One region of the Limnohabitans sp. MORI2 genome, then DNA from elsewhere that is predicted to be linked to it. Evidence: predicted binding sites of a transcription regulator. Region 1 holds the regulator's gene; each other region holds the start of a gene.
The links. The regulator FNR, encoded in region 1, switches genes on or off when oxygen is low (the NO sensors DNR and NnrR bind a similar motif). The targets are predictions, from matches to a motif close to TTGATNNNNATCAA.
Positions count from the first base shown of each region.

Region 2: a site for FNR is predicted at 3,782-3,795, ahead of QMG27_RS05740 (DUF3149 domain-containing protein). Genes of this name have one in related genera too.
Region 3: a site for FNR is predicted at 2,671-2,684, ahead of QMG27_RS00960 (TraR/DksA family transcriptional regulator). Genes of this name have one in related genera too.

Region 1 covers NZ_AP027058.1:1,779,191-1,787,055, reverse strand. Annotated here, with positions in the region: gene ccoN (cytochrome-c oxidase, cbb3-type subunit I) at 1-437, shown strand, start outside; gene ccoO (cytochrome-c oxidase, cbb3-type subunit II) at 448-1,074, shown strand; gene QMG27_RS08485 (cbb3-type cytochrome c oxidase subunit 3) at 1,087-1,224, shown strand; gene ccoP (cytochrome-c oxidase, cbb3-type subunit III) at 1,256-2,173, shown strand; gene ccoG (cytochrome c oxidase accessory protein CcoG) at 2,258-3,628, shown strand; gene QMG27_RS08470 (FixH family protein) at 3,632-3,907, shown strand; gene fnr (fumarate/nitrate reduction transcriptional regulator Fnr) at 3,929-4,648, opposite strand; gene hemN (oxygen-independent coproporphyrinogen III oxidase) at 4,736-6,124, shown strand; gene QMG27_RS08455 (sulfite exporter TauE/SafE family protein) at 6,124-6,837, shown strand; gene QMG27_RS08450 (sulfite exporter TauE/SafE family protein) at 6,838-7,653, opposite strand.
Region 2 covers NZ_AP027058.1:1,128,333-1,136,197, forward strand. Annotated here, with positions in the region: gene QMG27_RS05720 (efflux RND transporter permease subunit) at 1-590, shown strand, start outside; gene glp (gephyrin-like molybdotransferase Glp) at 638-1,921, opposite strand; gene mobA (molybdenum cofactor guanylyltransferase MobA) at 1,918-2,556, opposite strand; gene moaA (GTP 3',8-cyclase MoaA) at 2,581-3,744, opposite strand; gene QMG27_RS05740 (DUF3149 domain-containing protein) at 3,855-3,998, shown strand; gene ppa (inorganic diphosphatase) at 4,093-4,620, shown strand; gene QMG27_RS05750 (GNAT family N-acetyltransferase) at 4,677-5,852, opposite strand; gene QMG27_RS05755 (NAD+ synthase) at 5,897-7,591, shown strand; gene QMG27_RS05760 (P-II family nitrogen regulator) at 7,628-7,865, shown strand, end outside.
Region 3 covers NZ_AP027058.1:182,847-190,711, forward strand. Annotated here, with positions in the region: gene QMG27_RS00945 (DUF3108 domain-containing protein) at 1-823, opposite strand, end outside; gene QMG27_RS00950 (fumarylacetoacetate hydrolase family protein) at 835-1,794, shown strand; gene QMG27_RS00955 (hypothetical protein) at 1,860-2,231, opposite strand; gene QMG27_RS00960 (TraR/DksA family transcriptional regulator) at 2,251-2,616, opposite strand; gene QMG27_RS00965 (DUF2946 family protein) at 2,783-3,142, shown strand; gene QMG27_RS00970 (Crp/Fnr family transcriptional regulator) at 3,252-3,800, shown strand; gene QMG27_RS00975 (TonB-dependent receptor) at 3,824-5,971, shown strand; gene QMG27_RS00980 (YcnI family protein) at 5,995-6,540, shown strand; gene QMG27_RS00985 (copper chaperone PCu(A)C) at 6,558-7,067, shown strand; gene QMG27_RS00990 (PhaM family polyhydroxyalkanoate granule multifunctional regulatory protein) at 7,130-7,792, shown strand; gene QMG27_RS00995 (FIST N-terminal domain-containing protein) at 7,789-7,865, shown strand, end outside.

The DNA of each region.
Region 1 (7,865 bases):
CAGTGAACGCTTTGTCTCACTACACCGATTGGACCGTGGGCCACGTGCACTCTGGTGCTTTGGGCTGGGTGGGCTTGGTGTCCATGGGGTCTATCTATTACTTGGTGCCTAAGTTGTTTGGCCGCAAGGAAATGTTCAGCGTCAAAGCCATCGAAGTGCACTTCTGGTTGGCCACCATCGGTATCGTGTTGTACATCGCTGCCATGTGGATTGCCGGTGTGATGCAAGGTTTGATGTGGCGCGCTATCAATGCGGACGGCACATTGACTTACACCTTCGTGGAGTCTGTCAAAGCCACTTATCCGTTCTACGTGATTCGTGTGTGCGGCGGCTTGCTGTACCTGAGCGGCATGATCATCATGTTGTGGAACGTTGTGAAAACTGCGACCAACGGTCAAGCAGCCACCGTTGCCATTCCAGCACCTGCACACGCCTGAGGAGAAATAAATGTCTGATAACCATTCCCAAGGCGGCTTGTCACACGCACGTGTGGAGACCAGCAACTTTTTGATGATCGTGTTGATCTTGATCGCTGTAGCTTTCGGCGGCTTGGTCGAGATCGTGCCTTTGTTCTTCCAAAAATCCACCACTGAACCTGTGACGGGCGTCAAGCCTTACACCGCATTGCAGTTGGCTGGTCGCGATGTGTACATCCGCGAAGGTTGCTACAACTGCCATTCACAAATGATTCGTCCCTTCCGCGCAGAAACACTGCGTTACGGTCACTACTCAGTGGCTGGCGAGTCTGTGTATGACCACCCCTTCCAATGGGGCAGCAAGCGCACCGGTCCAGACTTGGCTCGCGTGGGCGGCAAGTACAGCGACGAATGGCACCGTGTTCACTTGAACAATCCACGCGATGTGGTGCCTGAGTCCAACATGCCTGAATACCCATGGTTGGCTAAGAACGTGGTGAACGCTGCACAAGTGCCTGCCAACATGAGCGCTTTGCGTAAAGTGGGCGTGCCTTATACGGATGAAGAAATCGCTAAAGCAGCGGAAGATGTGACAGGTAAAACTGAACTTGAAGCTGTGATTGCTTACCTCCAAGGCTTGGGTCTCGCGCTCAAATAAGGAGACATGACCATGGATGTCAACGATCTGCGAGTCATCACCACGGTGCTGTCATTTGCTGTGTTTGTCGGCATCATGGTCTGGGCTTTTTCTCGACGTAACAAAGAAGATTTTGAGGCAGCCTCGAAGCTGCCCCTCGATCAAGACTAAGGCCTAGAGGTCTTTGTAAAGGAATCGAATCATGAGTGATTTCACAAGTAATTTTTGGTCGATCTTCGTATCTGCCATTGCAATTTTGGGTATCGTGTACTGCGCGTTTTTGCTGTGGTTCTCGGCCAAAGTCAAGGTGTCTGCACACGAAGAAGACGGTACCACTGGCCACGTGTGGGACGGTGATTTGCGCGAAATGAACAATCCGTTGCCACGTTGGTGGTTGTGGTTGTTCATCATCACCATGGTGTTTGCTGTGGTGTACGGTTTGGCATACCCAGGTTTGGGTAGCTTTGCTGGCAAATTGGGCTGGAGCTCAGCCGGTCAATACGAAGCTGAAGTGGCCAAAGCCAACCAAGAGTTGGAGCCACTGTATGCGGCTTTCAATGCACAAACACCAGAGCAACTGTCTCAAGACCCCAAGGCCATGGCTGTGGGCGAGCGTTTGTTCATGAACAACTGCGCACAGTGCCACGGCTCTGATGCACGCGGTTCAAAAGGCTTCCCCAACTTGACCGACAAGGACTGGTTGCACGGCGGCACAACCGACAAGATCAAAGAGACCATCACCAAAGGTCGCATTGGTCAAATGCCTCCTATGGCTGCTGCCGTGGGTACACCTGACGATGTGCGCAACGTGTCTCACTACGTGATGAGCTTGTCTGGTAGCCCACACGACTCTGTGCGTGCCGCTTTGGGTAAAGGCAAGTTCGGTGCATGTGCTGCATGTCACGGCCCTGATGGCGCTGGTATGCAAGCGGTGGGTTCTGCCAACCTGACTGACAAGATCTGGTTGCACGGTTGGGGCGAAGAGGCCATCACCGCCATGATCAACAACGGTAAAGTGAACCAAATGCCTGCACAAGAAGGCCGTTTGACAGAGTCACAAATCCACGTGTTGACTGCTTATGTTTGGGGCTTCTCTAACAAACCTGCTGCCACGAAGTAATTTGCTTTGAATTCTGCTGACGACTCTAAGCAGCGCAAAACCATCCCCATCGTTCCAGAGCCTTCGGGCTCTGCGGACGAGGCGATGGTTTCGCTTTATGCTGCATCTAAAAAAATCTACCCTCGCTCTGTCGAGGGTATCTTTGCTTATTGGCGTTGGATTTTTGTAGTCCTGACGCAGCTGATTTTTTACGGTTTGCCGTGGTTTGAGTGGGGCACACGCCAAGCGGTGTTGTTTGACCTTACTTCGCGCCGTTTTTATATTTTTGGTTTGGTCTTGTACCCGCAGGACTTCATTTACCTCACCGGCTTATTGGTGATCTCAGCCTTGGCGCTGTTTTTGTTTACCGCCGTAGCAGGGCGCTTGTGGTGTGGCTACGCCTGCCCACAAACGGTGTACAGCGAAATCTTTTTGTGGATCGAGCGCAAGATCGAGGGCGATCGTTCAGCCCGCATGCGCTTGGATGATGCAGATTTCTCACTCGAGAAACTGGTCAAGAAATGGTACAAGCACCTGATTTGGATCTTTCTCTCGATCTGGACAGGCTTTACCTTCGTGGGTTACTTCACGCCGATTCGTGAGTTGGTGATGGAGTTCTTCCTCACGCAAATGTCTTCGTGGGAACTCTTTTGGGTTTTCTTTTATGCGTTTGCCACCTATGGCAATGCGGGCTTCATGCGTGAGCAAATTTGCAAATACATGTGCCCCTATGCGCGCTTTCAAAGCGCAATGTTTGACAACGACACGCTCATCGTCACCTATGACGCTGAACGTGGCGAGCCACGCGGCCCACGCTCGAAGAGTGCTGATGTTGCTGCCTTGAATTTAGGGGCCTGTGTGGACTGCACCTTGTGCGTGCAGGTGTGCCCCACAGGTATTGATATCCGTGATGGTTTGCAGTACGAGTGCATTGGCTGTGGTGCCTGTGCCGATGTGTGCGATACCGTGATGGATAAGCTGGGTTACGCCAAAGGTTTGGTGCGTTACTCCACCCAAAACGCCTTGGACAACAAGTGGACGCCTAAGCAAATTTGGCAACGCGTCATGCGCCCACGCATTCAGATTTACACCATGATTTTGGTGGCAATCACGCTCAGCTTATTGGTGTCGTTGGGTTTGCGTACGCCGTTCAAGGTGGACGTGGTGCGAGATCGCTCGACCCTGTCACGCATCACCGAAAGCGGCACGCTGGAGAATGTGTACCGCTTACAAATTATGAACGCCGCCGAAGTGGCGAGGACTTATCGTTTGTCGGCCAAGGGCTTGACTGGTTTGCAAATCACCACAGACAAAGAAGTGCTGGTCGAGCCAGCGCAGGCGCGCTGGGTGGTGTTGCGTGCAGACATTCCTTACGGCTCAGCCCCAAGTGGTTCACACAAAATCCAATTTGAAATTCAGGCAACCGACACGGATGATGTGGTTGTTGAAAAATCTGTGTTCATCGTTCCAAGGTAAATCATGACAAGCAACCAAACTTCTGATACCAAACGATGGTGGCAATATGGTCACGTGTGGCTCATCATTGCAGGCCCAGCGGCTGTGATTGTGGCGGGCTTTGTAACGTTGTTCATCGCCATTCGGTCGCCAGATCCTGTGCTGGCTGAAGACTATTACAAACGCGGCCTAGATATCAATAAAACCTTGGCTGCTGAGAAAGACATGCAGCTGGCACCTGCGATGCAATCGCGTAACCATGTGGTCACGCCCAGAGTGGATGCTGATAAAAAGCCCTAAGCCTTGCGGCTTGCGCTGCGCTCAGTGACAGCTGGGTGCGTTGACGATGAGCTTGAGCCCATCTGGGTTCAGGATGCGGACATGGCGTTGCTTGACTTCGACAATGCCGTCTTCTGCAAACTTTGAAAATGTGCGGCTCACGGTTTCTAATTTGAGGCCCAAATAGCTGCCAATTTCTTCACGCGTCATGCGCAACACCAACTCCGATTGAGAGAAGCCACGCGCATGCAGGCGTTGTACCAAGTTGAGCAAGAATGCCGCCAAACGCTCCTCGGCACGCATGCTGCCTAAGAGCAACATGACCCCGTTTTCTCGCACGATTTCACGGCTCATGATTTTGTGCACATGGCGTTGCAAAGAGGTGATTTCACGCGAGAGATCTTCAATGCGATCAAAAGGCATGACACACACTTCGGCATCTTCCAGCGCCACAGCGTCACACGTGTGGTGATCACTCACGATGCCGTCTAAACCGATGATCTCGCCGGCCATTTGGAAACCCGTTACCTGATCGCGACCATCTTCTGCCGAAATGCGGGTTTTAAAAAAACCGGTTCGGATGGCATACAGCGCGTTGAACTTATCGCCATTTCTAAACAGGTTGTCGCCACGTGCCACTTTGCGGCGGGTTGCTACCATTTCGTCGACACGCTCCATCTCGGTTTCATTCAAACCAAGCGGCATGCAGAGCTCGCGCAAATTGCAGTTAGAACAAGCGACTTTGATACTGGTAGAACTCATGGGAACGGATGGACTTTGTGTTGACACAAGTCAACTTTTATCAGCGGTGACGCCTCTATTATGGAGCGCAAATTTAGGTGTGAACTTATGCATTCTCTTGTCTTGAACCCAGAACTCTTGCAGCGCTATGACGTGGCAGGGCCTCGTTACACCTCATACCCGACGGCTGATCGATTTGTGGAAGCATTTGGCGAGGCAGACTATTTGCAAGCGTTAGAGCAACGACGCGATGGCGTGGGCACCAAAGCGTACCCCTTGTCCCTGTACGTGCACATTCCGTTTTGTGAGTCACTTTGCTACTACTGCGCGTGCAACAAAATCATCACCAAGCACTACGAGCGCGGCGCTGAATATTTGCGCTACCTTGAGCGTGAGGTGGATCTGAACATTGCGCACTTGGGTCAAGGCCAAGTGGTGTCGCAATTGCACTTGGGTGGTGGCAGTCCCACGTTTTTGAATGATGCCGAGTTGGCTCAGCTGATGGCCATGCTGCGTCGCAATTTTCAGTTTGCGCCTGGCGGTGAATACTCGGTCGAGATTGATCCGCGCACCGTCACGCGTGAACGCTTGGCGCATTTGGCAGAGCAGGGCTTTAACCGCTTGAGCTTTGGCGTGCAAGACTTTGAGCCTGCCGTGCAAAAAGCGGTGCACCGTATTCAACCTGCTGAACAGGTGTTTGACTTGGTGGCTGCGGCTCGAGAGTTGGGTTTTGAATCTGTCAATGCCGATTTGATTTATGGTTTGCCTATGCAAACGCCAGAAACGTTTGAACGCACGCTTGAAAAAATCACCCAGTTGCGCCCTGACCGCATTGCCTTGTATGCGTATGCGCACTTGCCGGAGCGCTTCAAGCCGCAACGCCGTATCCACACGCAAGATTTGCCGCCTGCCGCGTCTAAACTGGTTATGTTGTCCAGCGCGATGCGCGTGTTGGTGGAGGCGGGTTATGTGTATGTGGGCATGGACCACTTTGCTTTGCCCAACGATGCGCTGGCTGTGGCCAAACGCCAAGGCCGTTTGCACCGAAATTTCCAAGGCTACAGCACGCAGCCCGATTGCGACTTGATTGCTTTGGGCGTCTCATCAATCGGTCGCGTGGGCCCCACCTTCAGCCAAAATGTGAAGACCTTGGACGAGTATTACGACTTGCTCAACCAAGGCCGTTTGCCCGTGGCCCGTGGCATGGCGCTCTCGCGTGATGACTTGGTGCGTCGCACCGTCATCATGGCGTTGATGTGTCAGGGTAGTGTGCTGTTTGAATCGGTGGAGTTGTCGCATTTGGTCGACTTCAAGCAGTACTTCGCCCCCGAGATGGAGGCCTTGGCGACGATGCAAGAACAGGGCTTGTTGACCATCGATGACACCGGTATTCACGTGACTGAGCTGGGCTGGTTTTTTGTGCGTGGCGTCGCCATGGTGTTTGACAAATACCTGCAGGCTGACAAGAACCGAGCTAGGTTCTCTAAAATCATCTGATGAACACAACTCTGGCTCTCACCGCACTCCTCATGGGGCTCGCGGGTGGGCCGCACTGTTTGGCCATGTGCGGTGCGGCGTGTGCAGGCATTGGTCGTGCGGCCCAAAAACAAACGGGCGGGCAGGGTGTGTCAGCCATGCTCTTATTTCAACTCGGGCGCGTCATCGGCTACAGCGCTTTGGGTGCAGTGGCTGCCAGCACCATGCAAGGTGTGGGCTGGCTGAGTACTCAGTCAGCGGTATTTCGCCCTTTGTGGACGTTGTTGCACATCGTCGCCTTCATGGTGGGCGGGTTGTTGCTCTGGCGTGGTGAGCAGCCCATTTGGTTAGAAGATGTGGGACGCGGCATTTGGCGTCGTGTGCAAAGCATGACGGCCCATCTCAAATTACGTCATGGGGGAGCCGTGGTGCTTGGTGCCCTGTGGGCGTTGATGCCCTGTGGTTTGCTCTATGGTGCGCTGCTCGTGGCTGCGTTGAGCAATAGCCCCATCGAAGGTGCTGCAGTGATGGCGCTGTTTGCGTTAGGCAGCGCGGTGGTGTTGACCGTGGGGCCTTGGATTTGGTTGCGCTTGCGAGCGGGGCAAGTCATGCACACAGGTAATGGTGCATGGGGCGTGCGCTTGGCAGGGTTGGCTTTGGCTGTCAGCTCAGGTTGGATCTTGTGGATGGGCCTCGTGGAGTACCAAGCACCTTGGTGCTTGGTGCCTCAATGATCAACTGCTGATGCCTTTGTAAAACATATAAGCCGCGAGCACATACAACACGCTGGCAAACACGCGCTTGAGTTTTTTCACGGGCAACATGTGCGCGGCCTTGGCGCCTAGGGGGGCAGTGAGCACGCTGCACGCCGCAATCACCACCAGGGCGGGAATCCAGATGAACCCAAATGCATCGTCGGGTAAGCCTTGTACGGACAAACCGCTGATGATGTAGCCCGCCACGTTGGCCACGGCAATCGGAAAACCCAAAGCTGCGCTGGTGGCCACCGCGTTGTGAATGGCCACATTGCACCAGGTCATGAACGGCACGCTGATAAAGCCGCCACCTGCACCCACCAGCCCAGAGATAAAACCAATCACACCACCCGCGCCTATGAGGCCTGCGGTAGCAGGCACTTGGCGTGAGGGAGCTGGTTTTTTGTCTAAGAACATTTGCGTGGCTGAGAAACCCACAAACAAGCCAAAGAAGATGGCCAGGTATGCGCCTTTGAGCAAGGCGAACACGCCCAAGCTGCCAATCATGCTGCCCAACACAATGCCGGGTGCCAGACCTTTGACCAAATCCCAACGCACCGCGCCACGCTTGTGGTGAGCGCGCACACTAGAGACGGAAGTGAAGATGATGGTGGCCATCGATGTGGCAATGGCCATTTTGACCGCCAAGTCAGCATCGACACCGCGCTGCGTGAGCATGAATGTGATGAAGGGGACCATCACCATGCCGCCGCCAATGCCAAGCAAGCCTGCTAAAAAACCAGTGCAAGTGCCCAGCAGGGCGAGTTCGATGATGAGTTGCGGTTGGAGGTCCATGCGAGTGCAAGCCTTAGAAGATAGAAGGTGTCTGCAAGGATCCTCAAGGCCGTCATCCTGAACCGGGGGTTCAGGTGGGCGAGGTCAGGTCAACGTTGGGTTCATCTGACGCGAGACGATCACGCTCATCGACCGATGTTCCAAGCCCGAGCTCAATGAGCATTGGTTCAAGGAAATATAAAGCCCCAAGGGCTTGCAGACGCGCTGATTGT
Region 2 (7,865 bases), 650 kb from region 1:
CGGGGTACTCGACAGACCTCAACGGCACTTCTCGCGAGTTCGTTAAATCATCGGGTTCGTTGGTGGTGGTGTTTGTGCTGGCGCTTTTGTTTATTTTCTTGGTGCTGGCGGCGCAGTTCGAAAGTTTTGTCGATCCGCTGGTCATCATGCTCTCGGTTCCGTTGTCGATGGTGGGGGCACTGCTGGCCCTGCAGTTCAGCGGCGGAACGCTCAACGTGTTCAGTCAGATTGGTCTCATCACCTTGGTGGGGTTGATCACCAAGCACGGCATTTTGATTGTGGAGTTTGCGAATCAGCTGCGGCATGAAGGCATGGAGCTGTTTGAAGCTGTCACGCAATCTGCCACATTGCGGTTACGTCCGATTTTGATGACTACGGGGGCGATGGTGCTCGGTGCTATTCCCTTGGCTTTGGCTTCCGGTGCGGGCGCTGAAAGCCGCAAACAAATTGGTTGGGTCATTGTGGGCGGCATGAGCTTGGGGACTTTGCTCACCATCTTTGTGGTGCCCACCATGTACACCTTGTTTGCACGCCAAAAAGTGCCAGGCGCGATTGATGTGCGCCATGAAGATGAGGACGTGGGTGCCTGACACCCACCTTCGAATTCACGCTTGACGCTTGGCGTGGATGAGGGCGCTTAAATAGAGCCTTCAAACATCATCACATCCACCTCATCGCCTATCGCGACATTGCCTTGGTTGTGATGCAGCACGATGAGACCATTGCCTTGCACCATCGAGCTCAGCACGCCTGAGCCTTGGTTGCCTGTGGTGCGCACTTGCAGCGTGCCGTCGATTGCGCTGCTGACAAAGCCACGTTGGTATTCGGTGCGGCCTGCTTTTTTTCGCAGGGGTTCTAAGCATTTGGCGCGCAACAGTGGCGCAGGTTGGGCGGTGCTGCCCATCATGCGCAGCAGAGCAGGGCGCACAAAGGCAAGGAAGGTGACCATCACCGCCACGGGGTTGCCGGGCAAACCAAACAGCACCGACTTGCCAATGCGCCCCACAGCCATGGGGCGGCCAGGACGCATGGCGATTTTCCAAAACGCCACATCGCCAAGCTTTTTCATCATGGCTTTGGTGAAGTCTGCTTCGCCCACGCTCACGCCGCCGCTGGTGATGATGGCATCGGCTTCTTGTGCGGCTTTCGCAAAGGCAGCCTCTAAGAGTGCAGGATCGTCACGCACCACACCCATGTCTATGACTTCGCAGCCTAGGCGTGTGAGTAGGCCAAACACGGTGTAGCGGTTGCTGTCGTACACAGCGCCTTCGCGGGGGGCGTCACCCAAGCTCAACACTTCATCACCGGTGGAGAAGTAGGCCACGCGCAAACGGCGGTGTACGCGCACATCGGGAAGGCCAAGGCTCGCGATCAGCCCCAAGGCTGCGGGCGTGAGGTGTTGACCCGCCTTTAAAGCAGGCTGGCCTTGCATCAGGTCTTCACCCAACAAGCGGCGGTTGTCACCGGCTTTCAAGATGTTGGGCGGTATGGTGACGGTGGTCACATCGTGTGCGTTCTCAATTTGGCAGAACTCTTGAGGCACGACAGTGTCTAAGCCATCGGGCATGATGGCGCCTGTCATGATCTTGAGGCATTCGCCGGCATTCACTTTGCCTTGCCACGCTTTGCCAGCCAATGCCGTGCCCACCACGCGCAGCGTGAGTGGCTGGTTCGCTTGCAGCTGCGCGGCGTCGAATGCAAAGCCATCCATGGCAGAGTTGTTGTGCGCGGGCACGCTGATGGGGGAGATGACATCCTTGGCAAGTACGCGACCGAGGGCGTCGAACAAAAACACGTCTTGCGATTCATCGACCGAAACCGGTTGCACCAGTTCGTGCAAGAACGCGTTGACTTGGTCGACGCTCAACGCTTGTGGGTCGTAGCCTTGCAGGGCTGCTGCAATGTCGTCAATACTTTTCATGGCGCGGCGTTTTCCAAAGCTTGCAGTTCAGTCAAGGTGTTGACGTTGGCAAAAGCCAGCGGGTCATCGCTCTTGCTATTAAATGGAACGACAACTGTTTTGTGTTGCGCGGTCCAAGCGTCAATCTTGCGGCCACCGCTGTGGGTGAACTTGACCAAGCTTTCAGACAACTCAATCTTCATCAAACAAAATACAGGTTGTGTGCGAACTTGTGTGTGGCCGTGTTCGTCGGTTTCAGGTGCTGCGGCCATGGCAATGTCTGCGTCTTCACGGACCAAGGCTTCGGCCAAGCGCTCAGCCAAATCAAGCGGCAGACGCGGGGTGTCACATGGGACGGTGAGTACATAGGGCGTTTCAGCCCGCTCTAGCCCCACCAAGAAGCCTGACAAGGGGCCTGCAAAGTCAGCCGATGCATCAGGCCAGACGGCAGCCCCAAAGGACTCGTAGGCTGAGAGGTTACGGTTGGCGTTGACCATCACGCTTTGCACTTGCGGGCCTAAGCGCATGAGTGTGTGCAGGGCCAGCGGGATGCCATTGAAGTTTTGCAAGCCTTTGTCCACGCCGCCCATGCGGCTGCCTCGTCCTCCGGCCAAGATCAGGCCAGTGATGTCTTGAGGGGAGATGGTGTGCGTCATGTGTACGTTCTATGGGGGTGTGGTTTAGCCGCCGATGTAGCTCATTTCAACCCGTCGCACGGCAGGTGCGTTCTCGGCAGGCATAGAGGCGCGTAGTTCTGAATAGCGGTCGTCGCGCTTGTGCCAAATGTGACCAATGGCAGAGGCTATGTCGGCATCGCTGGCTTGTTGATCACGCATGAGTGTGCGCAAATCGTAGCCTTGCGTGGCAAACAAACACAGGTAGAGCTTGCCTTCGGTCGAAAGGCGTGCGCGGTTGCAGTCGCGGCAAAACGCTTGGGTGACACTGCTGATGACGCCCACTTCACCCAAGGTTGGGTCAAACACGCCCGCTGCGTTGGCATAGCCCCAGCGCTGAGCTGTTTCGCCTAGGGCGCTGGCCTCTAGGGCTACCAGTGGAAATTCCTGCTGGATGTGTTGGATAACTTCGGCAGAGGGCATCACCTCGTCCATGCGCCAACCGTTGGTCGCGCCCACATCCATGTACTCAATAAATCGCAGGGTGATGCCGCTGCCGCGGAAGTGGCGAGCCATGGGCAAGATTTGGTCGACGTTGGTGGTGCGCTTGACCACCATATTGACTTTGAGGCCGGTCAGTTGACCATGGGCGTCTATTCCCAACCCCGCGTCTTTGGCGGCGGCAATGCCGTCGAGCACATCGGCCACGGGAAAGTCCACATCGTTCATGGCGCGGAACACGGCGTCGTCTAGGCCATCTAGGCTCACCGTCACGCGGTTCAAGCCCGCGTCTTTGAGTGACTTGGCTTTGCGCGCCAGGAGCGAACCGTTGGTGGTGAGGGTGAGGTCTAAGGGCGTGCCGTCAGGTGTTTGGATGTTGGCGAGTTGCTCGACCAGTATTTCAAGGTTCTTGCGCAGCAGCGGCTCACCGCCTGTGAGGCGAATTTTGCGCACGCCGTGGGCCACAAACACTTTGGCCAGACGCGTGATTTCTTCAAAGTTCAGCAAGTCGCCGTGGGGCAAGTAGGCGTAGTCTTTGTTGAACACCTCTTTGGGCATGCAGTAGTTGCAGCGAAAGTTGCAACGGTCGGTCACGCTGATGCGCAGATCGTGCAGTGGGCGGCCCAAGCTGTCGCTCAAGAGCCCAGTGGCCGCAATGGGAAGGGCTGGCACAGAGGCCGCGAGGGCTCGCAGGCGTTGGTCGACCAGGGGAATCACGCGTTCAGACATGGTTTGGATTGTGCCCGAGTCACGATTCCCCTAAGCCTTGATGTAGATCAGTGCGCCAGACCCCTAAACAAGGCAAAGTAAGCGCATTGCAATACAGACAGGAGAGCTTCATGAAAGCATTGATCGATCTTTTTTCCACCGACTACGGCCTGATGAGCGTGGGCGTGATTGCCTTTGTGCTGGTGATGGCGGTCTACTTTTTGCGCGTTTTCATGGGCTTGATGGACGAAACCGGCAAAAGTACCCACGAATAAGGGTTCCAAAGACAGCACAGAGACGCAAGCCCCGTGAAAGTAAAATCGGGGCTAATCTTCTGTGTTTCTTTTTTAACTTTTATAACTAGACACCATGTCCCTGAATCAAGTCACCCCCGGTAGCAAAGTTCCTGAAGCCTTCAACGTGATCATCGAAATCCCGATGAACTCAGACCCTGTGAAGTACGAAGTCGATAAAGAGTCTGGTGCTCTGTTCGTGGACCGCTTCATGGGTACGGCCATGCATTACCCCACCAACTACGGTTATGTGCCACAAACCATCGCTGGCGACGGCGATCCTGTGGACGTGTTGGTGATGACACCTTTCCCATTGCCTCCCGGCGTGGTGGTGCCTTGCCGTGCGTTGGGCATCTTGTTGATGGAAGACGAAGGCGGCGTGGACGGCAAAGTGTTGGCTGTGCCCACCGAGAAAATCTTGGCCCGTTACAGCAACATCAAGTCGTTGGCTGACATCCATGAGTTGCAATTGCAACAGATCGCCCACTTCTTTGAACACTACAAAGACCTCGAAAAAGGCAAGTGGGTCAAGGTCAAAGGCTGGGAAGGCATTGAGTCTGCCCACAAAGAAATCTTGGACGGTATTGCCAATTACAAGAAGTGATTCTTGGTTGAGTCCATCGAAAGCCCGCTGCCAGCGGGCTTTTTTACGCCTGCGTTTTATTGGGGTTCGTGACGCTTGAAGGGGCTGCGTTCGGCCAAATGGTTGAGGTAGTGGCTCACGCCTGCTGACTCGCGCTCAAGGTATCGCTCCACCGCATCTGCAAACGCGGGGTGGGCGAGCCAATGCGCGCTGTAGGTGGCCACGGGCATGAGGGCGCGGGCCATTTTGTGTTCACCTTGCGCCCCGCCTTCGAAGCGCTGTACGCCGTTGGCAATACACCAGTCCAGTGGCTGGTAGTAGCAAGCCTTGAAATGTAGGCAATCCACGCGCTCTAACGCGCCCCAGTAGCGGCCATAAGCGACAGCCTGTGGTGTGCCCAAGTCTTGTACGGCCACCAAGCTGCTGGCGATGGCGTGGCCTTCGCGTTCGGCCACAAACAATACCCAGTTGTGGTGCATGTGGTGTTGCATGTGCTCAAAGAATTCGCGGCTCAGGTAGGGCGCGTTGCCGTGTTCAAGGTAGGTGCGTTCGTAGCATTGGTAGAAAAAGTCCCAATCTTTTGTGCTGATGTCTGCACCTAGCGAGGTGCGAAACGTCACACCTGCATCGGCGACACGGCGACGCTCTTGCTTGATCTTTTTGCGTTTCTCTTGGGACAGGCTCGCTAAGAAGGCGTCGAAGCTTTCAAAGCGTTGGCCCTGCATATCGGCGTTGTGCCAATGGAACTGCACGGTTTGGCGTTGCATGAGACCAAGGGCATCGCAGGCTGCGCGGTCGTTGGGGCTGGTGAAGAGCAGATGCAATGACGAGAGCTCGTGCTGATGGGCCACCTCCAGCATGGCTTTGAGCAATGCTTGGCGAGCGTTTGCATCCACAGCCAATAAGCGTGACCCAGGTACAGGCGTGAAGGGGACAGCACAAGTGGCTTTTGGGAAGTAGTTCAGGCCGTGGTCGGCATAGGCGTTGGCCCATGCCCAGTCAAAGACGTATTCGCCGTAGGAGTGGTCTTTGATGTACAGCGCACTGGCGGCGGCCAAGGCGTCACCTTGCCAAAGAGTGACGAATTGTGGCGTCCAGCCTGTATCAGGCGTGGCACTGCCGCTGGTGTGCAAGGCCGCGAGGTAGGCGTGCTGCATGAAGGGCGAGGGCGCGTCTTGCTGTGCGAGCAGGGCATCCCATGCGGCGGCAGGGATATCGAGCGGACTCGCGTGGACGCGGATGACATAATCCATTTGCTTTTTTAGACCTGTTTTACTTTGGACACGTGCCTGCTGCCATGACTCTCAAAATTTGTGTTGCTCAATTGAATTTCGTGGTGGGCGACATGGCGGGTAACGCCCAGAAAATCATCGATTGCGCCACGACAGCCTATGCAAATGGTGCGCGGTTGGTGCTGACGCCCGAGTTGTCTTTGTGCGGCTACGCGGCGGAAGATTTATTCCTTCGCCCATCGTTCATTCAAGCCTGTGATGATGCCTTGAAAACGGTGTCCGCTGCTCTGAGCGGGTTAAAGGGCTTGCATGTGGTGGTGGGGCACCCATCGGGCGGTGACGAGCGCACGCGCTCGGTCTCGGTGCAGCGGCGTTTCAACATGGCGAGCGTGCTGTGCGAGGGCCAAGTGGTAGCGTCCTACGCCAAACGCGAGCTGCCCAACTACCAAGTGTTTGATGAGCGTCGTTATTTCGTGGCGGGTGACAAGCCTTGCGTGTTTGAGGTTGCTGGCACCAAAGTCGGTCTGCTGATTTGTGAAGACGCATGGTTTGATGCACCAGCGGTGGAGGCCAAAGCGGCAGGCGCTGAGCTGTTGGCCGTGATCAACGCGTCGCCTTTCCATGTGGGCAAAGGTGATGAACGCGAGCAGGCCATGCGTGGACGTGTGCAAGCCACGGGCTTGCCGTTGATTTATGCGCATTTGGTGGGTGGCCAAGACGAGGTGGTGTTTGAAGGCCGCTCGTTTGCGCTGAACGCCGATGGCACATTGGCTGCGCGTGCGCCTAGTTTTGAGGCGGCAGCATTCACTGTAGATGTGACGCATGAGCAATTAGCGCAGACCACATCTGGCCTCGGCTCGGTGAAGATTCATTTGTCGGGTGAAGTGGCTGAGGATGGTTCACTCGAAGCCGATTTATGGCACGCCCTTGTCTTGGGCGTGCGTGACTACATCGGTAAAAACGGTTTCCCCGGCGTATTGTTGGGATTGTCTGGCGGTATTGATTCAGCCTTGGTGTTGGCCATTGCTGTGGATGCTTTAGGTACAGACAAAGTACGCACGGTAATGATGCCATCGCCGTACACCGCCGAAATCAGCTGGGTCGATGCGCGGGACATGGCCAAGCGCTTGGGCGTTCGCTACGACGAGGTATCCATCGTGCCGGAGTTCGAGGCGTTTTTGGGTTCGCTCAAAGCTGACTTTGAAGGCACGCAGCTCGATACCACTGAAGAGAACATCCAAGCCCGTATTCGTGGCACGTTGCTGATGGCGTTGTCGAACAAATTTGGCTCTATTGTGCTGACCACGGGCAACAAGAGCGAAATGGCCACTGGTTATTGCACCTTGTATGGCGACATGGCCGGTGGTTTCGCCGTCATCAAAGACGTGGCCAAGACCTTGGTGTTCAAGCTGGCGCGTTGGCGCAATGCCCATGACCCTTATGGCACAGGTGTTGAGCCTATTCCGGAGCGCATCATCACGCGCCCACCTAGTGCTGAGTTACGCCCAGATCAAACTGATCAAGACAGCTTGCCCGCTTATGAGGTGTTGGACGAAATCGTTGCGCGCTTCATGGAGAACGACCAAAGCTCGGACGAGATCATCGCAGCAGGGTTCGAGCGGGCTGATGTGGAGAAAGTGACTCGATTGATTCGCATCAACGAATACAAACGCCGTCAATCCCCCGTGGGAATTCGGGTCACCCATCGCAGTTTTGGCAAGGATTGGCGTTATCCTATAACCAATAAGTTTCGTGCCTGATCTCAGGCCTTTTCATTGAACCCAAGGACTCGAACCATGAAGCAAATCACAGCCGTTATCAAACCATTCAAACTCGAAGAAGTGCGCGAAGCATTGGCTGAGTGTGGTGTGACGGGTTTGACGGTGACAGAGGTCAAAGGCTTTGGCCGTCAAAAGGGCCATACCGAGTTGTACCGTGGTGCAGAGTACGTGGTGGACTTTTTGCCAAAAGTGAAAATTGAAGTGACGGTGAAAGCTGCCGATGTGGACAACTGTGTCGACGCCATCGTGCGTG
Region 3 (7,865 bases), 1.1 Mb from region 1:
CCGCCGGAAAACGGGTGGGGTCGGCAGCCAGCAAACTGCTGAGTTGAAGCACCACGCTCAATCGGTCTTGTGCGCCTTTGAGCAGTGTGGCGTCGGGTGAGTTGGCGCTGAAGCTGATGATGCCCTTGTCGCGTTGAAAGTGCGCGGCCAGTTCGCTGCGCGTTTTGTCACCAAAACGCGTAGGCATGATGCCTTCGGCCCCGAGCGTGCCTTTGCTCACTTGCACACGCGAGCCCAATAAAAATGCACTGACCTCTAAGCGAGCTTCGTAGTCTTTGCCGTCTTGTTGCCAGTTCAGCTCGGCAGACGCCCAGTAGTTCAGCCCTTTGGCTTGCCCGTTGACTTGGTATTTCAGCTTGGCTGACTCAGGAGCTTTGAAGGCGGACACATCGGTCAAGCCTTCGCTGCCTGCGCGTTTGTAGGGCGGCAAGTCCACGCCCGAGGCGCTGCGTGCGGGCAGGCCGATGGGGGCTGCAAGGTCATGGCCAAAGTCATCAAACTTCAATGGCTTGGCGCTGTCGCTCGGGTCTGCACTGGCTTCGGCGGTGGGCGCAGGTGTTGGTTTAGGCTTTGCCGGGGCTGGTTGAACAGGCGCTGGCACTTGCGGCGCACGAGGTGCTGCCACTTCAATCTGACGCGTGATGAGCGCTTGCGTGCGCAAAGGCTTGCCCGCATCGGGTGAGAACCACAGCGGCATGCCCGACAGCACCCACACATGCAGCATCAACACGCCCACCACCAACAGCACCGCGTGTTTGCGTTGCAAATGGGGCAGTTGGGCAGGCAAGGCAGTGGCGCGCATGGCGGGTTGGCGTTCTTTCATAGAATCGTGGCATGAAATTAGCCACATACAAAGACGGTACACGCGATGGACAACTGGTGGTCGTGTCGCGCGACTTGAGCACCGCGCATTATGCGACGGGCATTGCGACTCGCATGCAGCAAGCGTTGGATGACTGGGGCTTCATTGCCCCTCAGCTGCAAGACTTGTATGAAACCCTCAACAACGGCAAAGCACGCCACGCTTTTCCGTTTGATCCTGCTCTGTGCATGGCACCGTTGCCCCGTGCCTACCAGCGTTTAACGGGCGCTGCCTATGCCAACCATGCGACGTTGTTGGGCGATGCCGAAGGTGGCTTGGTCGTGCACCAAGCGTCCAGCGATCATTTGCTGGGGGCGCATGACCATGTGGTGTGTGCCAATGAAAATTTAGGCGTTGATTTCTCCGCTGAAATGGTGGTCATCACCGATGACGTGCCTGCTGGCGCTTCGGCTGATGCGGCTTTGGAAGAAGTGCGTTTGGTCATGCTGTCCAATGCCACCACCCTGCGCCAAGTGGCTGCGGATGTGCAAAACCAGCCTGCCGTGGCCTTTAGCCCCGTGGCCGTCACCTTAGACGAACTGGGAGACGCATGGGACAACGGCACCGTGCACCTCACCGTGCAAGTGGCGTGGAATGGTCGCAAGGTGGGCATGTGCGATGCGGGCACTGACATGACCTACACCTTTGGTCAGCTCTTGTCACACGCCTGCAAAACCCGCGCTTTGCGCGCTGGCACCCTGGTGAGCAGCGGCACCATCAGCAATGCAGGCTTTGAGAAAAACGGCCAAACCGAATGGCCCAAGGGCTACAGCTGTATTGCCGAAAAACGCGCCATGGAAACTGCGCGTGACGGTCAAGCTAGCACCGAGTACATGAGGTTCGCCGACACCGTGCGCATCGAAGCCAAGGGCAAAGATGGCCAAAGCGTGTTTGGTGCGATTGAGCAAGAGCTGGCGCCTTTAAGCGCTTAAACGCTGCACGCTCAAACAAAAAGCCCGCTTGAACAGCGGGCTTTTTCGTAGGCGTTGGTCGACGCTTATTTCAAATGCGAGGGGTCTGCGCCCATGGCATCAAACTTCTTGAAGTACTGGCGGGCCATGGCCACCACTTGTGCATCAGTGGGGTGGTCGCTGGCCACGCTGTCGACCACGTTCACATGGGCGTGGTGTTGTTTGCACCAGTCGCGAAACTCGTCGCGTGCTTTACCTGGTCCAGTCACCAACACTTCATGCGTGCCTTCTAAGGCTTTGGCAATGTCCGCATACAAATGCGCTGTTTCGTTGGGCTTGCCTTGGTGCTTGTGGTGTGTGCGTGATTTGACGCGTTGGCTTTCAACATGCTCACGGTCAAACATCAGCACGTGGGCTTCGTGGTGGTCCATCCAAACAACGGCGTGAAAAGTGCTCATCTGTTTTTCTCTTTCTCTCTTAGTGGTGGTTGTGTTCGGTCTTTTCTTGGCAGCCAATGCAACGGGCTGCTTCGGGCGCTGCGTTCAGGCGTGCTTCGGGAATCGTGGCATCGCAGTCAACGCAGTGGCCGTATGTGCCCGCGCTCAAACGGGCCAAGGCCTCGTCGATGGCGGCCAACTCGGCAGTTTCGTGCTCGTTGATGGCGAACTCCAAATCGCGGGCTGTGTTCACCTGCGCATCTGAGTCTTCACTATGAGCAAAGTGCTCAGCAGCCACTTCGGCACGACTGGCTTTGCCGCCGCGTTGCTCGGCAATTTGTGCCAACAAATTGGCGCGTTGTGTTTCAAGCTTTTGCTTGAAGGCGGTGGCATGTTGTGCGTCCATGTTGTGCTCCTTGTTCTGTTGAATAAATCATGCGCTACTTAGAAGATGCATTGTTTGATACGGGTCAACCTCGCGTTCAATCAAGCAGCGTCAGTGACAAACATTGAGCTATGTCAGTGTTTACGCGAACAAGTTGCTGCGCGGTTTCGTCGATAGAATTTCAGACATGCAAACGCTACGCAACACGGTCCAAATCGCCCGCTTCATGCTGGTCTGGTTTGTGTTGTCTATTGGTGTTGCTGTGGCCTCGCCTGCCGTCAACCCCAAAACCATGGAGTTGGTTTGCTCGGCCTCTGGCGCTGCCAAGCTCGTGGTGCAAGGCGAGGACGACAGCGCTTCGGCTTCTAGCCACCTACTCGATTGCCCCTTGTGTGCTGCTGTTGGTGCGCCGCCTGTGGCGATCAAAACAGATTTGAGCCAGCCTTCTCCCCTTTCGCATGTGATGCAGCCTGTAGAAGCTGCACGCATCGCTTCGGCCACTGCGCCACCTCTGCCCTCTCGCGGGCCTCCTTCCTTCGTTCGTTAATCACTGCTGAGGCTTGACCTTGGCTGTTCGCCCTTGCTTGGCGCAAGGACTGTTTGTGTCGCATGCCGTTGGCAGCTGGCGCATGGTTTGATGTTTCAGAGGTTGAGAGATGCAAAACTCACTCAAATTAAGTCGAGGAAAACTGCTCGCGCATGCGGGCGAGTTGGGGGCCTTGTGGCGCATCCAAGAGGGTGTGTTGCGGGTCGAGCAAGTGAGCCATGACGACACCATCTTGGTTCAGCTTGCTTTCCCAGGCGATTTGGTCGGCGTGGAGTCGGTGTGCGCCGAAGCCTACGCTTACACCCTGAGTGCCTTAACGGCTTGCGAATTGGTTGCATTGCCCGTTGACACGGACTTTGCCCGCTATTCGGCGGTGGCCCAGGGCTTTATGCAACAGCAAGAACGCACACGCGACATGATGCGGTTGCGCACAGGCTCGGTTCATGAGCGCTTGGCGTATTTTTTAAAACTCTTATCGCGTAACGCCGATGGCTCTACCCGAGCGCTAGAGCGAAGCGACATGCCCACACACAAGCAAGTGGCCAACATCATTGGTACGGCTCCTGAAACTGTGTGCCGTGAACTCAATGCATTTTTGCCTGCCCGGGTGTATCCACGATCGGCACGGCAATTTTTGAATGTGGCCACTTCCGTTTGAAGTGGTTCAAAAGAAAGAAAAAGATGAAGCAAAAAAAATTCTTGTTATCTCCAATCATGACAGCTGCTGCATTGATGTGTGCCACCGGTGCGTGGGCGCAAAGCGCGGCATTGCCGAGAGTGGCAACCATTGAAGTGATAGGCCAAGCTGAGTCCATGACTCAAAGTTCAATACAAGCCGCCCAAGAGAAAGTCAAAGCCATTCCAGGCGGCGCCTCGGTGGTGGACTTGAACCAAGTGCGGGAAGGCCGCCAATCGACTTGGAGCGATAGCCTGGGGCTTGCACCTGGTGTGTTCATTCAAGATCGTTTTGGCTCCGAGGAGGCGCGCATTTCCATTCGCGGCTCGGCGCTCAGTCGCACGTATCACAGCTTTGGCACCAAGGTCATGCAAGACGGTGTGCCCATTAACTACGCCGATGGTTTCTTTGACATGCAAACCGTCGATCCCAACGCCTCGCGCTATGTTGAAGTGCTGCGCGGCCCCAACGCCACCACCTATGGCGCGACCACCTTGGGTGGTGCCATCAACTTTGTGGCTCCAACAGGCTACAGCAATGCGGGCAATGTGGTGCGTGCTGAGGCCGGTAGCTTTGGCTACCAAAAAGTGTTTGGCAGTACCGCAGGCGTTGGCAAGGCCGATGTCACCAGTGGCAATGTGTGGGATTACTACGTGGCAGGTTCACATACGCAACAAGATGGCTTTCGTGACCACGCTGAAATGGATAACCAAAAAGTCTTGGGTAACTTTGGCGTGAAGGTGAGCAAGGACATCGAGTCGCGTTTTTATGTGGCTGCCGTGCGCAGTCGCACACAGCTACCGGGGTATCTCACCAAGGGTGAGTTGGATAAAGATCCATCCATGGCTGCGAGCAACGTCAGTGCGGTGACCTCAACGGCGAGTATGGCGGGCAGCAATGCGGCGGGTGTCTATGCCTATCGTGTCGATGCCAACCGACGTCGCGATGTCGATGCCCAACGCGTGGCCAACAAAACCACCGTGCGCGATGGCAATACGGTTTACGAGTTTGCTGCGTACGCCATGAACTACAGCTTGTGGCATCCGATTGACAGCATCATTGAGCAAAACGCTAAAACGTTGGGTGGCCATCTCAAGGTCACACGCATGTTGGATGCACATCAAATCAGTCTGGCGTATTTGCCCAGCGTTGGTTCGACCAGGGGCACAGCCAAAGACACCAATAACCAAGGCGTAGCAACAAGTGCGGCGAAATCGAACTACGACCAGCAGTCTAAGAACGACAGCTTTTTCATTGAAGACAAATACAAATCGTCCGAACGCACGACATGGACTGCTGCTTTGCAATACGACCGTGCCAACCGCAAGGTAAGCGATGTGGTGCTGGCGTCCAACAACTCCGACTACACCTTCAGTCAGTGGAGCCCTCGTGTGGGCGTGACGCACGACTTGAGCGCATCGCAACAGGTGTTTGCCAGCGTGAGCCGCAACTTTGAAGCACCAATTTTTGGTTTGACAGGCTCCACCACCACGGCCAATAAAGCACAGACGGGTGTCACGGTTGAGTTTGGTACACGTGGCGAGGTCCGAGATGGTGCACATCAATATGGATGGGATGCCACCTACTACCACGCCAGTTTGGAAAACGAGTTCTTGTCGGTGTGTGCCAACAATGCGTGCACATCCTCAACCACCACCAATATCCCCAAGTCATTGCACCAAGGTGTTGAGCTGGGTTTGAGCCACTTGTATGACCGCAAGGTAGACACGCGTTTGGCATTGCTCTACAGCGATTTCAAATTTGTGAACAACCCCACCACGGGTAACAACGCGCTGCCGGGATTCCCCCCGATCATCGTGCGCGGTGAGGTGTTGTACCGCTTTGGCCCCGAGGTCAATGGCAAACCCAACACCTATGTGGGGCCGAAGTTTGAATGGGTGCCGCGCAAAGCGCCGATGGACAACGCCAATACTGTTTACAACGATGCCTACGCCTTGTTGGGCTTCAAGGCGGGTCAAGCGATTGACAAAAAATGGTCTTGGTTCATGGATGCGCGCAACTTGACCAACAAGAAATACGCTGCCACCACCAACATCGCCGCCAACTACACCACGGCGCCAGGCGATGGACGTCGCTACTACCCAGGTGATGGTCGTTCGGTTTATGTTGGCCTCGAAGCCAAGTTTGATTAATTCAGAAAGGAGAGCAACCAGTGATGAAACCTATTTTTTCTGCGCTCGTTTGTGCCCTAGGTTGGTTGGCAATGGTCAACCCTGCATGGGCGCACATTGTTTTGGCGGAGCCGCAAGCCATCGCCGGCAGTTACTACAAAGCCACTTTGCGCGTGGGTCATGGCTGCAATGGTGCTTCTACCAACGGCCTTGTGGTGCAAGTGCCCGCTGGTTTTCAGGGGGCCAAACCACAACCCAAAGCAGGTTGGAGCCTTGCAACGCGCAAGGCCCGCTTGGCTAAGCCCTACAACAGCCACGGTAAAACTGTGACCGAAGATGTGGTCGAGCTGCGTTGGACGGCTACCAGCAAAGAGGCCGCATTGCTGGATGAGCACTTTGATGAATTCGCTTTCATGGGGCGTGTGCCCGACGCTGCTGGCCCGTTGTGGATCAAGGTGTTGCAAACCTGCGAGAACGGTCAAAATGATTGGTCAGAAATTCCTAGCCAAGGCACATCGACGCGTGGTTTGAAACTTCCTGCGGCTTTGCTTGATGTGCAACCCGCCCACACACATGAACACCATCACTGAATTCAAAGGAGACTTCTATGCAATTGTCTAAACATTTCATCGCCGCCGCATTGGCCTCAGCCTGCACCTTGAGCGTGTATGCCCAAAACGTGACTGTCACCGATGCATGGGCGCGCGCCACCGTGCAGGGCCAAAAAGCCACTGGCGCATTCATGAAAATCACCGCCAAAGAAAACACCAAGCTTATCGCCGCCAACAGCTCGGCAGCAGGTGTGGTGGAGATCCATGAAATGAAGATGGACAAGGATGTGATGAAGATGTCCGCGTTGCCTAACGGCCTAGACTTACCAGCCGGCAAAGCGGTCGAGCTCAAGCCGGGTGGCTACCACGTCATGTTGATGGACCTCAAAGCGCCATTGGCCAAAGACACCACTCTGCCGATGACGTTGACTTTCCAAAACGCCAAAGGCGTCAAGTCAACGCAAGAGATCAAGGTGTTGGTGGGCATGCAACCGCCCGCCATGCCCAGCCATGACCACGGCACGCACAACCATGGCGAACACCAACACGGCGAACACAAGCACTGAGCTGTCAGTGAGGTGGGGGTTGGGTTTTGGTTTAATGCGAGCTATACCAACAGGAGACACCCATGACCAACCCCGCCGGTTTTGATTTCACCAAGTTCGTTCCAGGCTTTGACTTTTTAAAAAATCTCACACCCGGAGGTGGTGGCGCTGCATCGTCAGCTGCGCCTGGTTGGGTGGCGCCCACGCTGGACCCTGAAGAGCTGGATAAACGCATTCAAGAGCTCAAGACCGTGCAATTTTGGTTAGAGCAAAACACCAAGGCCGTCGCAGCCACGATTCAAGCCCTTGAGGTGCAACGCATGACGCTGAACACCTTGAAGGGCATGAACATGAGCTTCTCCGATTTGGCTGAATCGCTCAAGGTCAAACCCGAGGGGGCGCAGGACTCGGGCAAGCCCAAGTACACATTCACCCAAGAAGCGGCCAAGCCTGAGTCCGAACCCGTGACCAAAGCAGCCAAGCCCAAAGCGTCTGGCAAATCACGCGCTAAAAAAGCAAGCCATGCTGCAGGTGTGGACCCTTCTCACTGGTGGGGCGCACTGACTGATCAGTTCCAACACATTGCCACCAACGCCATGCACGACATGGCCAACCGCGCGCAGGCGCATGCTGCAACGGCCGCGCCCGCCGCCACAAAAGCTGCGCCGAAAACCGCATCGGCAACGCGTAAAACCACGGCGCGCAAAACAACCGCACGCAAACCAGCCGCCAAGTCGAAACGATGAAACTCTTTCCCTACGGTCACGCCACTCACCCCAAGTGGGAGATGGCCGCAGGTTTGGTGCTGGCGCAGCTGCG